One region of the Paenibacillus medicaginis genome, then DNA from elsewhere that is predicted to be linked to it. Evidence: predicted binding sites of a transcription regulator. Region 1 holds the regulator's gene; each other region holds the start of a gene.
The links. The regulator Rex, encoded in region 1, represses fermentation and respiration genes when NADH is low (regulators of the CRP and FNR family bind a similar motif). The targets are predictions, from matches to a motif close to TTGTGAAATATTTCACAA.
Positions count from the first base shown of each region.

Region 1 (3,279 bases):
GCCGCTTGCGCTTCGTGCTTGATCCGCTCCTCATCCATGGTCAGGCATTCACCGTTCTTGACAACCTGACGGCCGTCCACCCAGACGTGCAGAACATCCTTGGCGCTGGCCGAGTACACAGCATGTGAAACCAAATCCGTTCTCGGCAGAAAATGCGGCTGATCCATATTCAGGGCAATAAAATCGGCCTTGTTGCCTGCGGCGAGCGCTCCTACTTCCTTCAGGGCAATCGAATTCGCACCATATTCCGTAGCCATCCGCAGGGCCTCGCCCGCCGGGACCGCCGTCGGGTCGCCTGTAACTCCCTTATGAATCAAAGCGGCCAGCCGCATTTCCTCGAACATGTCCAGATTGTTGTTGCTTGCCGGACCATCTGTCCCGAGCGACACGGTGACTCCCGCTTTAAGCAGATCTGTCACTCGCGCTACACCGCTGGCCAGCTTGAGGTTGCTTCCCGGATTGTGGGAAACGGCTACCTTGCGCTCGGCGAGCAGGGCAATCTCTTCATCATTCAAATGGACGGCATGCGCAACCAGGGAAGGCCGGGAGAAGAAGCCCAGCTTATCCAGATGCGCAACAGGGCGAAGACCGTATTCACGTACGTTCTGCTCCACCTCGGCGGCCGTTTCCGACATGTGGGTGTGAAGCGGCAGATCGAGGTCATGGGCCGCCTGCACGAACTGTTCAATAAAGGCCGGCGGGCAGGTATACGGCGCGTGCGGAGACATCATGGCCGTAATGCGGCCGGCCGCTTCTCCGTGCCAGTTTTTCGCAAAGGCTACCGCCTCCGCCAGTTTGGCGCGCTGCTCCTCTTCCGAGCATAAACCGATGGCGCCGCGCATCAGGCTGGCACGGATGCCGGATTGCTCGACCACTTTGGCCACTTCATCCATATGGTCATACATATCCAGAAAAGCGGTTGTGCCTCCCTTGAGCATTTCAAGCACGGACAGCGACGTCCCCCAGTACACATCCGAGGCGGTGAATTTGGCCTCCATCGGCCACATCTTCGTTTGCAGCCATTCCTGCAGCACCATATCGTCTCCGTAGCCGCGCAGCAGCGACATGGCGGCATGGCCGTGCGTATTGATCAGACCTGGCAGAAAGAGCAGTCCTGTGCCGTCTACCACCTCTGTGGCTTCCTCTCCTGCGGGCAACTCTTCTCCGATATAGGTGATCCGGCTGTTTTCAATGATCATGTAGCCGTGGACAACCGCTTTTTCCTCACGGTTCACCGCGTATGCCCCGTTTTTAATCAGCCACTTATTGGTCGTCATCTTCATTGTCATCCTTTCCGTTCTCCAGGTAATAAGCCAGGCTCAGCAGGTCTGTTGTAAAGTCCGTCGCATGAATGCGGATATGCGCAGGGGCTTTGATGATGGTTGGCGCAAAATTCAGAATCGCCTCTATCCCGCTCCCGATCATCTCGTCAGCTACGTGCTGGGCTTCAAAATCCGGTACAGTGATAATCCCGATCCGGATGTGCAGCTTTCTGACCGTATCTCTCAGTTCTTCCATCGGCTGCACGGTCAGGGTGTTGATCTGCCGCCCGACCTTGGCTGGCGAGGAATCGAAGACTGCCACAATTTTCATATTATCCTTTAAATAAGCGTTGTAATTGGACAGCGCCTGCCCGAGATTACCGGCTCCCACCAGTGCAACGTTGATTTGCTGGTCTATTTTGAGTATATGGCGTATTTTATCGATCAGATACATCACATCATAGCCGATTCCCTTGCGTCCGAAATCCCCGAAATAAGCCAGATCCTTGCGAATCTGCGCCGGATTCAGGTCCAGCTTCTGGCCCAGCTCCTGGGATGAAACCGTGGTGACCTCCCGTTTATGAAGCTCGTTCAGGTAGCGCAGGTAGACGGGCAGCCTGCGCACCACGGCTTCGGATATTTTATCTGCTTTCATGCATAATCCTCCTAAATTCACGGACTAATGAATCGTAACGAGCTTAGCTGCCCGCTTCCGTATGAAGCCATTCGGAAATCCGGGGCACGATCTGCTCTGTCTGCATATGCTCTATTTTCGGTCCCGGCAGGGAGTAGAGGAAGTGCTTTCCGTAATAAGATTCGATGACACGGGTATCATACACGATGACTACTCCACGGTCCTTGGCCGTACGGACGAGGCGTCCGAAGCCCTGCTTGAAGCGGATGACCGCCTGCGGCACGGACAGTTTCATGAACGGGTTTTTCTTCTGCTCCTGGAGCAGTTCGCTCTTCGCCTCCAGCAACGGGCTGTTCGGCGGCTGAAAAGGCAGTCTGACAATAGCCAGACAGGTCAAAGCCTCTCCGGGAATATCGACCCCCTCCCAGAAGCTGCTTGTACCGAGCAGCACGGACGCCTTGGCTTCCTGAAACCTTCGTGTCAGCTTGCTGCGGCTACCGCTATCCATCCCCTGCCCCAGCACCGTAATTTTACTCGAAGCAAGCACCTCCTTCAGCGGCTCGTATACCTGCTTGAGCATCCGGTACGAGGTAAAGAGGACAAGCATCCGTCCCTGAGTTACCTCAGCCGCGCTGCGGAGCGAGTCCACAAGCATGTCCACGAACCTGACGTCCCCCACGCTTCCTTTTACGCTCGGGAAATCCCGCGGGATGACAAGCAGCGCCTGCTCCCGATAGTTGAACGGAGAAGGCAGCAGGGAGGTAAGCAGGCCGCCCTCCTCCGCAGCCTCCTGAAGACCGAGCTGGTCGATCATATATTGGAATGATTTGTTCACGGACAAGGTTGCGGAGGTGAGCACAACGCTTTTTTTCTTGTCAAAAAACATCTCCTTCAACTGCTGGCTGACATCCACCGGCACGGCGTAAAACTGCAACGATTTCCCTTTAAATTGGCCGCTGGCCTCAAGCCAGTACACAGTGGTCAGATCATCCATTTTGATAAAAAAGCGCAGGCTGTCACGGAAGGCAGCCAAATCTTTAACCAGCCCTGTAATATCGGTTACCAGACTCTCGGCACCGTAATCGTCCTGCTCGTCCTTGATTTCCTGCAGCATTTTGTCTCCCTTGCGGACGATCTCGCCAAGCGCAACATAAATCTGGTTTTCCAGTTGCTCCGCCTCCGTCCAGCCCTTTGGTTTGTCGGAAGGCTTGAGACGAGCCGAGAACTGTCCAGTCTCCCCCGGGGGAGCGTCACTCCGTTCAGGCAGCATGCCGAAAAGCATATCGCTGAGCTTATCCCAGGTCTCCTTAACCTCCACCATCGCCGGATACAGGCTGTCGATCACATACGCCCATTCCGTGGCCTTCTCGTGCCCGGAAGACA
Region 1 is NZ_JBHIRY010000021.1:91,174-94,452, forward strand. Features, by position in the region: gene ACE5LO_RS19295 (amidohydrolase) at 1-1,277, opposite strand, end outside; gene ACE5LO_RS19300 (redox-sensing transcriptional repressor Rex) at 1,264-1,917, opposite strand; gene dinG (ATP-dependent DNA helicase DinG, 3'-5' exoribonuclease type) at 1,961-3,279, opposite strand, start outside.

Region 2 (3,279 bases), on a different contig from region 1:
GATCGATGCGATTGTTCCACCAGGCGTAACCCTGGATGCGATGGAAAAAGGATGGACTCCCGGTTGGTTACAAGCAGAGAAGCGAAGAATCCGGAGCAAACCGAGGTTTTGGCCGCCATCTTACCCTTGAACTTCTATCCAGAGGGGCTAAGGTGTATGCTGGTGCAAGAAATCCGGAGTCCATTGACATTCCCGGTGCAATTCCTGTAAAGCTATTCTTATAAATAATGGGGGAGGATCAATACTGAATATTCTTTCCGCATTATCATGGTTCAGTATGGAGGGGAGTGAAGGCGCTTATTCGGCTGCAAAGGCGGCAGAGTGGGCAATGACGAACGAGTTGCGCTTAAAACTGTATCCTCAAAATGTAAGAGTAGCTGGCTTGCATGTGGGCTATATGGAGACAGACATGACGTCAAGCGTTGAAGCTCCCAAGTCCAATCCTGCGGAAATCGCAAAAATTGCTATTGATGGAATAGAGTCCGACAGCTTTGAAATTCTTGCTGATGAACCAAGCCGCAAGCTCCAAAGTGCTCTCGCCGGTGGTGTAGCTGCTATATACCCACAGCTTACAAGATGAGCAAAACTGTACTTATCACCGGAGCAGCGGGCGGGATTGGTAAAACGCTAAGCCGGTCACATCTGAAGGCTTAGCGTATGTTTTCGTTAAAATGTTGGCGGCACCCCGAATAGAAGAACAGCAATCCGTCCCTGATGCGCTTTTACCATTTCATAATTTTCACCTTTGCCGTGCCATCTGTCTCTTCTTCCACCGTATAGGAATAACCGAGGTTAGTGAGTTCCTCCATCAAGAACACCGGTACACGGTCATTATGAATCCAGATCTCATCCCCTGGACGGCTTCGTTCCAAGACGGACAGTGTTCTAACCATGGGTTGTGGGGGCTCCAGCCCCCGGTTATCCAGTTCAATGATATGCGGAATTGTCTCGGTATCCGATGATTCTTGTCTCGGAACCTTTTCTGTATCAATATTCATTGCCATGCTGTGGTCGGCTTCATCAAGCCATTGCCTGTTCTCTTTCCGCACAAGGGTGACCACCCAATGATCCTGCGCTTTTCTCTCTGTTTTACTTACAAAACCCTTCATCTTTAGAAGCGTGATCAATGGAGCGGGTTTGATCGTAGCGTGGAGAATAAACATGTCGTTTTTATCCAGTTTTTTGACCGCGTCCATAATGATCTGAAACGGATCGCTTTTATTGCGCAAATGCGCTCTTACATCCAGTTCTACGATGTTAAATTGTTCCTGTTTCATACCGTGTATCCCTCCGGTCGGCCTGGGGCTTTAACGAAATTTCACTTCTCACAGGCTTTTTAGACTTTGCCGATTTTGACCTGAAAAATGTCAGGCCCCTCTTCAATGTACTCCCATGTGAATTCATTGGGGTGCATCGCTTCAAACTGATAGCGGAGAGGGAGCGGATCGTGGTCGTTCACCAGCAGCATCGCTTTGGACGGCGGCAGGGCGGAAAAAGTATCAAAAATGACCTTGTGCTTGAATTTTGGCGGGTACTCTGTAGCGTTAATCATTGCGGCATATTGATTCATAGTTGATTCCTCCTGGTTTTTTGTAATTTCATTCACAACCTGATTATAAAATTTGCGGAGATTCACCCCTGTGATTAGACTCACTAAATGCAAACTCAAGGTCAGACGCAAAAAGGAAATCTGCTATAATACTCAGTAACTGAACCTAGGAGTGGGAATTGCATGCATATCGAAATGAATGATCTAACCAGAGATAAGCTAAAGGATAGCCTTGGAAACCGCCCTGGATGCTTTAAGCTTTTTATTGATACAGAGGACTGCGGTTGTAATGGTGTTATTGTTGTACTGATCGTTGGTGGGCCTAATAATACGGATATCACTTTTCAGACTGAGCCGTTTACGTTCCTCGTAGATCCCCAGCAAAAACCGCAGTTTGAAGAAAAGCTGCGTTTGCAAGCAGAAGAAAACTATCCGTCCTTCAAATTGTCCAGCGATTCTACGTTATACAGCAGCAATGTGCGATTAAGGAATATGCGCGCCTAGGCGATTTTAAAGTTCGCGATGTTTCCCGAGGCCTACGTTTGGATGATAGAGCAAATGAAAAAAAGGCTTTGAACGTTAGAGAGACCCGGTATGGAATGGTGTTGAACCACGGTGGCTGCAAGCAATCCACCTATCCAAAATAATACGTGTCGAATGCTTTGTGTCTAGAAAACAACCTAAATGGTTTACAGAGCAATTACCGTTAATGGATATGGCGCTATCTCGGGCTTGATGTCTCATTCACCAACCGCTATCCGCATGAATTTTCGGCCGCCCGCGCGCTGGCGGTTGAACCCCGATTCATTGTTCGTGACGAGCCGCTCTTGGCGCTTGACGTTTCATCCAGTCGCAAATTGTGAAGCTGCTCGAAGATCTTCAGCAACGGTTACCAAAGTCCATCCGGTTTTGGTGCTTTTTAATTGTTGTAGACGACTTCGGCCCACCAACCAACACATCTAAAAGGACACAAATGTACCAACATACTTTTAATACTTTTAGTGCATAATTTCGAGAATCATATGTTAAAGGGAAGTTTCTGATCTTTCGGGAACTTTCCTTTTCCATTCTGACATATTTTTATCAAATAACAAAAATCAAATTATGTTATTTGTATTTTGAATTTTATTGGAGTATACTTAATTTATCTTAATAAGGAGGTTAATTAATGGCAGATTCACTTCTAACAAAAGAAACCATTTTAGATGCGACGGAAGATGTTCTTCGTCGGTTTGGACCAGAGAAGACGAGTGTAGTTGATGTGGCGCGATCATTAAATGTCACACATGGAACCATTTATCGTCATTTTCCAAGTAAATCGGCTTTACGTCTTGCGGTTGTAAAACGCTGGTTTCATGTCATCACTGAACCTTTGGACAAGACATTCCAACTAGAATGCTCTGCCAGTGAGCGTTTACGTATATGGATGGATACTTTAATCCGGATCAAACATACCAAAGCACAACAAGACCCTGAGATGTTTGCCATCTATACTGAAATTGCTGAAGAATCAGATGATATTGCTAATGAATTTGTTAATCATATCATCAGTAGCATCACCAAAATTGTAGAAGCAGGGATAAGCAATCACGAGTTTAAAGAAGGAATAGCAGAAGATATTGCCCGTGGAATCTATCTGTCAACCATCCGATTTCATCACCCGCTTCACAGTCGAGAATGGCTAATACCAACCATTCAACAGGAATATGATGTCGTTTGGAATCTCATTA
Region 2 is NZ_JBHIRY010000001.1:45,245-48,523, reverse strand. Features, by position in the region: gene ACE5LO_RS00250 (aldo/keto reductase) at 1-130, shown strand, start outside; gene ACE5LO_RS00245 (SDR family NAD(P)-dependent oxidoreductase) at 215-580, shown strand; gene ACE5LO_RS00240 (DUF2249 domain-containing protein) at 723-1,277, opposite strand; gene ACE5LO_RS00235 (DUF2249 domain-containing protein) at 1,337-1,570, opposite strand; gene ACE5LO_RS00230 (iron-sulfur cluster biosynthesis family protein) at 1,733-2,053, shown strand; gene ACE5LO_RS00225 (TetR/AcrR family transcriptional regulator) at 2,718-3,279, shown strand, end outside.
Region 2: the regulator Rex is predicted to act here: its motif matches at 1,591-1,608, upstream of ACE5LO_RS00235 (DUF2249 domain-containing protein).

Region 3 (3,279 bases), on a different contig from region 1:
CCAGTGGGCACCAGAAAAAACACACTCCACAGCACAGCCTGCATCTCCTTGACTCTCTCAGCAATTTGCGCAAGATCATGCAGATTATATTGTGAAACCGTCGTATTGATTTGAATGGGAATGCCCGCCTCCCGCAAATAACCGATGCCGCGCATCGTCATTGTAAAGGAACCGCGAGTGCCACGAAAATGATCATGGATATCCGCGCATGAACCATCCAGACTGAATGCCCAACGGGACAAGCCCGCTTCCTTTGCCTTCTCGACTGCGGTGCGTGTCACTTTGGGGGTGGCGCTTGGTGTTATGGACAGTGACAGCTTTTTCTCTGCAATGGCATACCTGGCCAGCTCAAACAGGTCGGGACGCATTAACGGATCTCCACCTGTGAAAACACAGAGTGGATGATTCAATTCAGCAATCTGGTCCAGCAACCTCTTGCCCTCCTCAAATGTAAGCTGGCGGGGGTCGGGTCTGTACTGGGCCTCCGCCCGGCAATGCAGACACTTTAAGGCACACGCCCGCGTGACCTCCCAAATCACGATAAAGGGGTCTTTATGATAATCCCGTACAGACCCTGAAGCGATCATGCAAATCTCCTCCTATGGAGCCGAATTTTAAACAACTAAAATCAAGAAAGAACCATACAGAACAGCCGCAAACACCATCTCCGCAATCCCTGTCGGTTTTGCCTTCAGCCCCTGGCCGGGAAGCAGGACAGCCCGCAATAGCAAAATAAGGAAGGGAATAAACAACAGCGGCTTGATCGAGGCTGCTGCCAGCATAATCACCAGATGATAAACCACAGATGCGTAGTAGTAACGTGGATTGTTTTTTTCCCTGAGCACAGTTTTGACATACAAGGCAGTCCCCGCAAAATAGAGCACCAGCAGCACAAACAGTTCGTTCACTGTCCGCCACTCCGTTGTTCCCCCTCCGAGATAGACGACAGGATATATAAAGGAGCAAAAAAGCAAAACGGCGGCAATGTCATTCAATAAAGCGCGTTCCTGTTTGATTCTGGCATAATACACATTCAGCGCAAAAAAAGGCAGCAGCAGCGCTCCATACCAGATGAGTTGAGGCTCATACCACACAAGAAAAATTAGCAAAGGCAGCGATATGGCCCCATATAGTATGGCAGGCTTGCAATATCGCTCCCCTTTACCTGTTTTAATCCACTGCAGCGCGGGGAAAGTGAATAAATAGAGCACCAGCCAGCAGACAAACAGCGGGATGTGAATGCCGTGCGGTCCACTGACTGCCAGCCCCGTCAAAAACGGAAGAATGAGCATGACCCACGCGCCATGCTGTTTGGGAATGTACCTGTTCATACCATGAATCTCCTTTCACTTGACCGACTTTTTTTCAGACAAGCTGCTCACTTTAAGCGTCTATAATTGTGCAGGTTTTCACGTGATTTTGCAGTTTAATCCCTTGCGTGTCATGACGTTGGCAGCTCAATGTCTGCAGCCAGCTGTTATCCGCCAATATAGGACATGCCGATTTTATTTCTGGTTTTGGCCGTTTGCTCCGTTCTTTCTTCGGAATACCGGTCTGCCCTCCGCTCCCACACGTCCACAATCGCATTGAGCATATGCGTGTCATCCGCTCCGGACCGCAGCAGTTTGCGCAGATCAAAACCTTGGCCTGCAAACAGGCATGTATAGAGCTTTCCGTCGGAAGACAGGCGGGCCCGGGTACAGGATGAGCAAAAGGCTTCACTTACCGAGGTGATAAAACCGACCTCTGCAGAACCATCCAGGTAACGGTAGCGCTGTGCCACCTCTCCGAAATAACTTTGGTGCACAGGCTCCAGTTCATAAGCCTTCGCGAGCAGATCCAATATCTCCTGTTTGGTTACCACACCGGCATAACTCCAGCCGTTTCCATTTCCCGCATCCATAAACTCAATAAAACGGAGCGTAACGCCCCGTTCCTTGAAATACCCCGCCATGGGTAAAATCTCGCTGTCATTTACGCCTTTTTGCACAACCATGTTGACTTTGACCGTAAAACCAAGCTTTCTGGCACACTCGATCTGCTCCAGAATGTGTGCAGGGCCCACCTCTCTGCCGTTCATCCGGCCGAAAATTCCGGGGGCCAGGGCGTCAAGGCTGATGTTCAGGCGGCGCAGCCCGGCCTCATAAAGAGGCAACGCCTGCTGTCCAAGCAGCGAGCCGTTGGTGGTTAAACCGATGTCCTCTACGCCTTCAATGGACCGGATTCTGGCTATAAATCCGGGAAGACCCGGCCGCATGAGTGGCTCTCCCCCGGTAAGACGGATTTTCTCCACCCCAAGGGAAACAAAGAGCCTGATCAGCCGCTCCATCTCCTCGAACGATAACAGCTCACACTTGGGCAAAAACGCAAAATCATGACCATACACTTCTTTTGGCATGCAATAGGTGCAGCGGAAATTACAGCGGTCCGTTACCGACAGGCGCAAATCGCGCATCGGCCGCAGCAGGCTGTCTTTTAGTGTATAGGATGTCATGCGGCCACCTTCCTTCTTTTAGAGGTAGTTCAAATAAGCTATGAATGAATTTCTTTTCCCTTCCGGTGCTGCTCGGTGATGTCGCTGAACGTTCCCACATAACGGATATCCTCGCCGCTCTCGTCCTTCACCGCACTGATGTTCAGCCACTGCAAATACTCCTCGCCGTTTTTGCGGCGGTTCCAGATGCCTCCTTGCCACATGCCGTGATTTTTGATGGCCTTCCACATTTCACCGTAAAATGCTTTCGACTGTCTGCCGGATTTCAGAATGTTCGGATTTTTGCCAATCACCTCTTCTTCCGCGTAGCCAGTAAGCTTGGAAAAGGCAGGATTGACTGCTTTGATGGTTCCCGCCACATCCGTCACCAGAATACCCTGTCCGGTCGATGCAAACACCTCAGCCGAGAGTGCCAGACGATCCTGAAAGTAGAGCCAGACAACGATCACCAGACTCGCCAAAGCTACCTGCGACAGCAGCATAAATCCGATGGAATATTGGCCTGTAAGCGAGTGAATGGCCGACAGCATCAGCGGCGGGAAGAAACCGCCCAGACCGCCCATCATGGATACAATGCCGTTCACGATGCCGGCCTGCTTGTTGAAATAAAAAGGCACCAGCTTGAAAATGACTCCGTTGCCGATTCCCGCACAAACCGCAATGGCGAGACTGCCTGCCGTATACAGCCCGATGGAAGGCGAGAAGGCAAGGAGAATGGCAGCCAATGTATAGGTGGCAAATGTGCCGATCAGCAGGAATAACGGCTGAAAGCGGTCCGCCAGCCA
Region 3 is NZ_JBHIRY010000007.1:72,132-75,410, reverse strand. Features, by position in the region: gene ACE5LO_RS09640 (TIGR04053 family radical SAM/SPASM domain-containing protein) at 1-587, opposite strand, end outside; gene ACE5LO_RS09635 (YwiC-like family protein) at 615-1,331, opposite strand; gene moaA (GTP 3',8-cyclase MoaA) at 1,478-2,494, opposite strand; gene ACE5LO_RS09625 (nitrate/nitrite transporter) at 2,533-3,279, opposite strand, start outside.
Region 3: the regulator Rex is predicted to act here: its motif matches at 1,398-1,415, upstream of ACE5LO_RS09635 (YwiC-like family protein).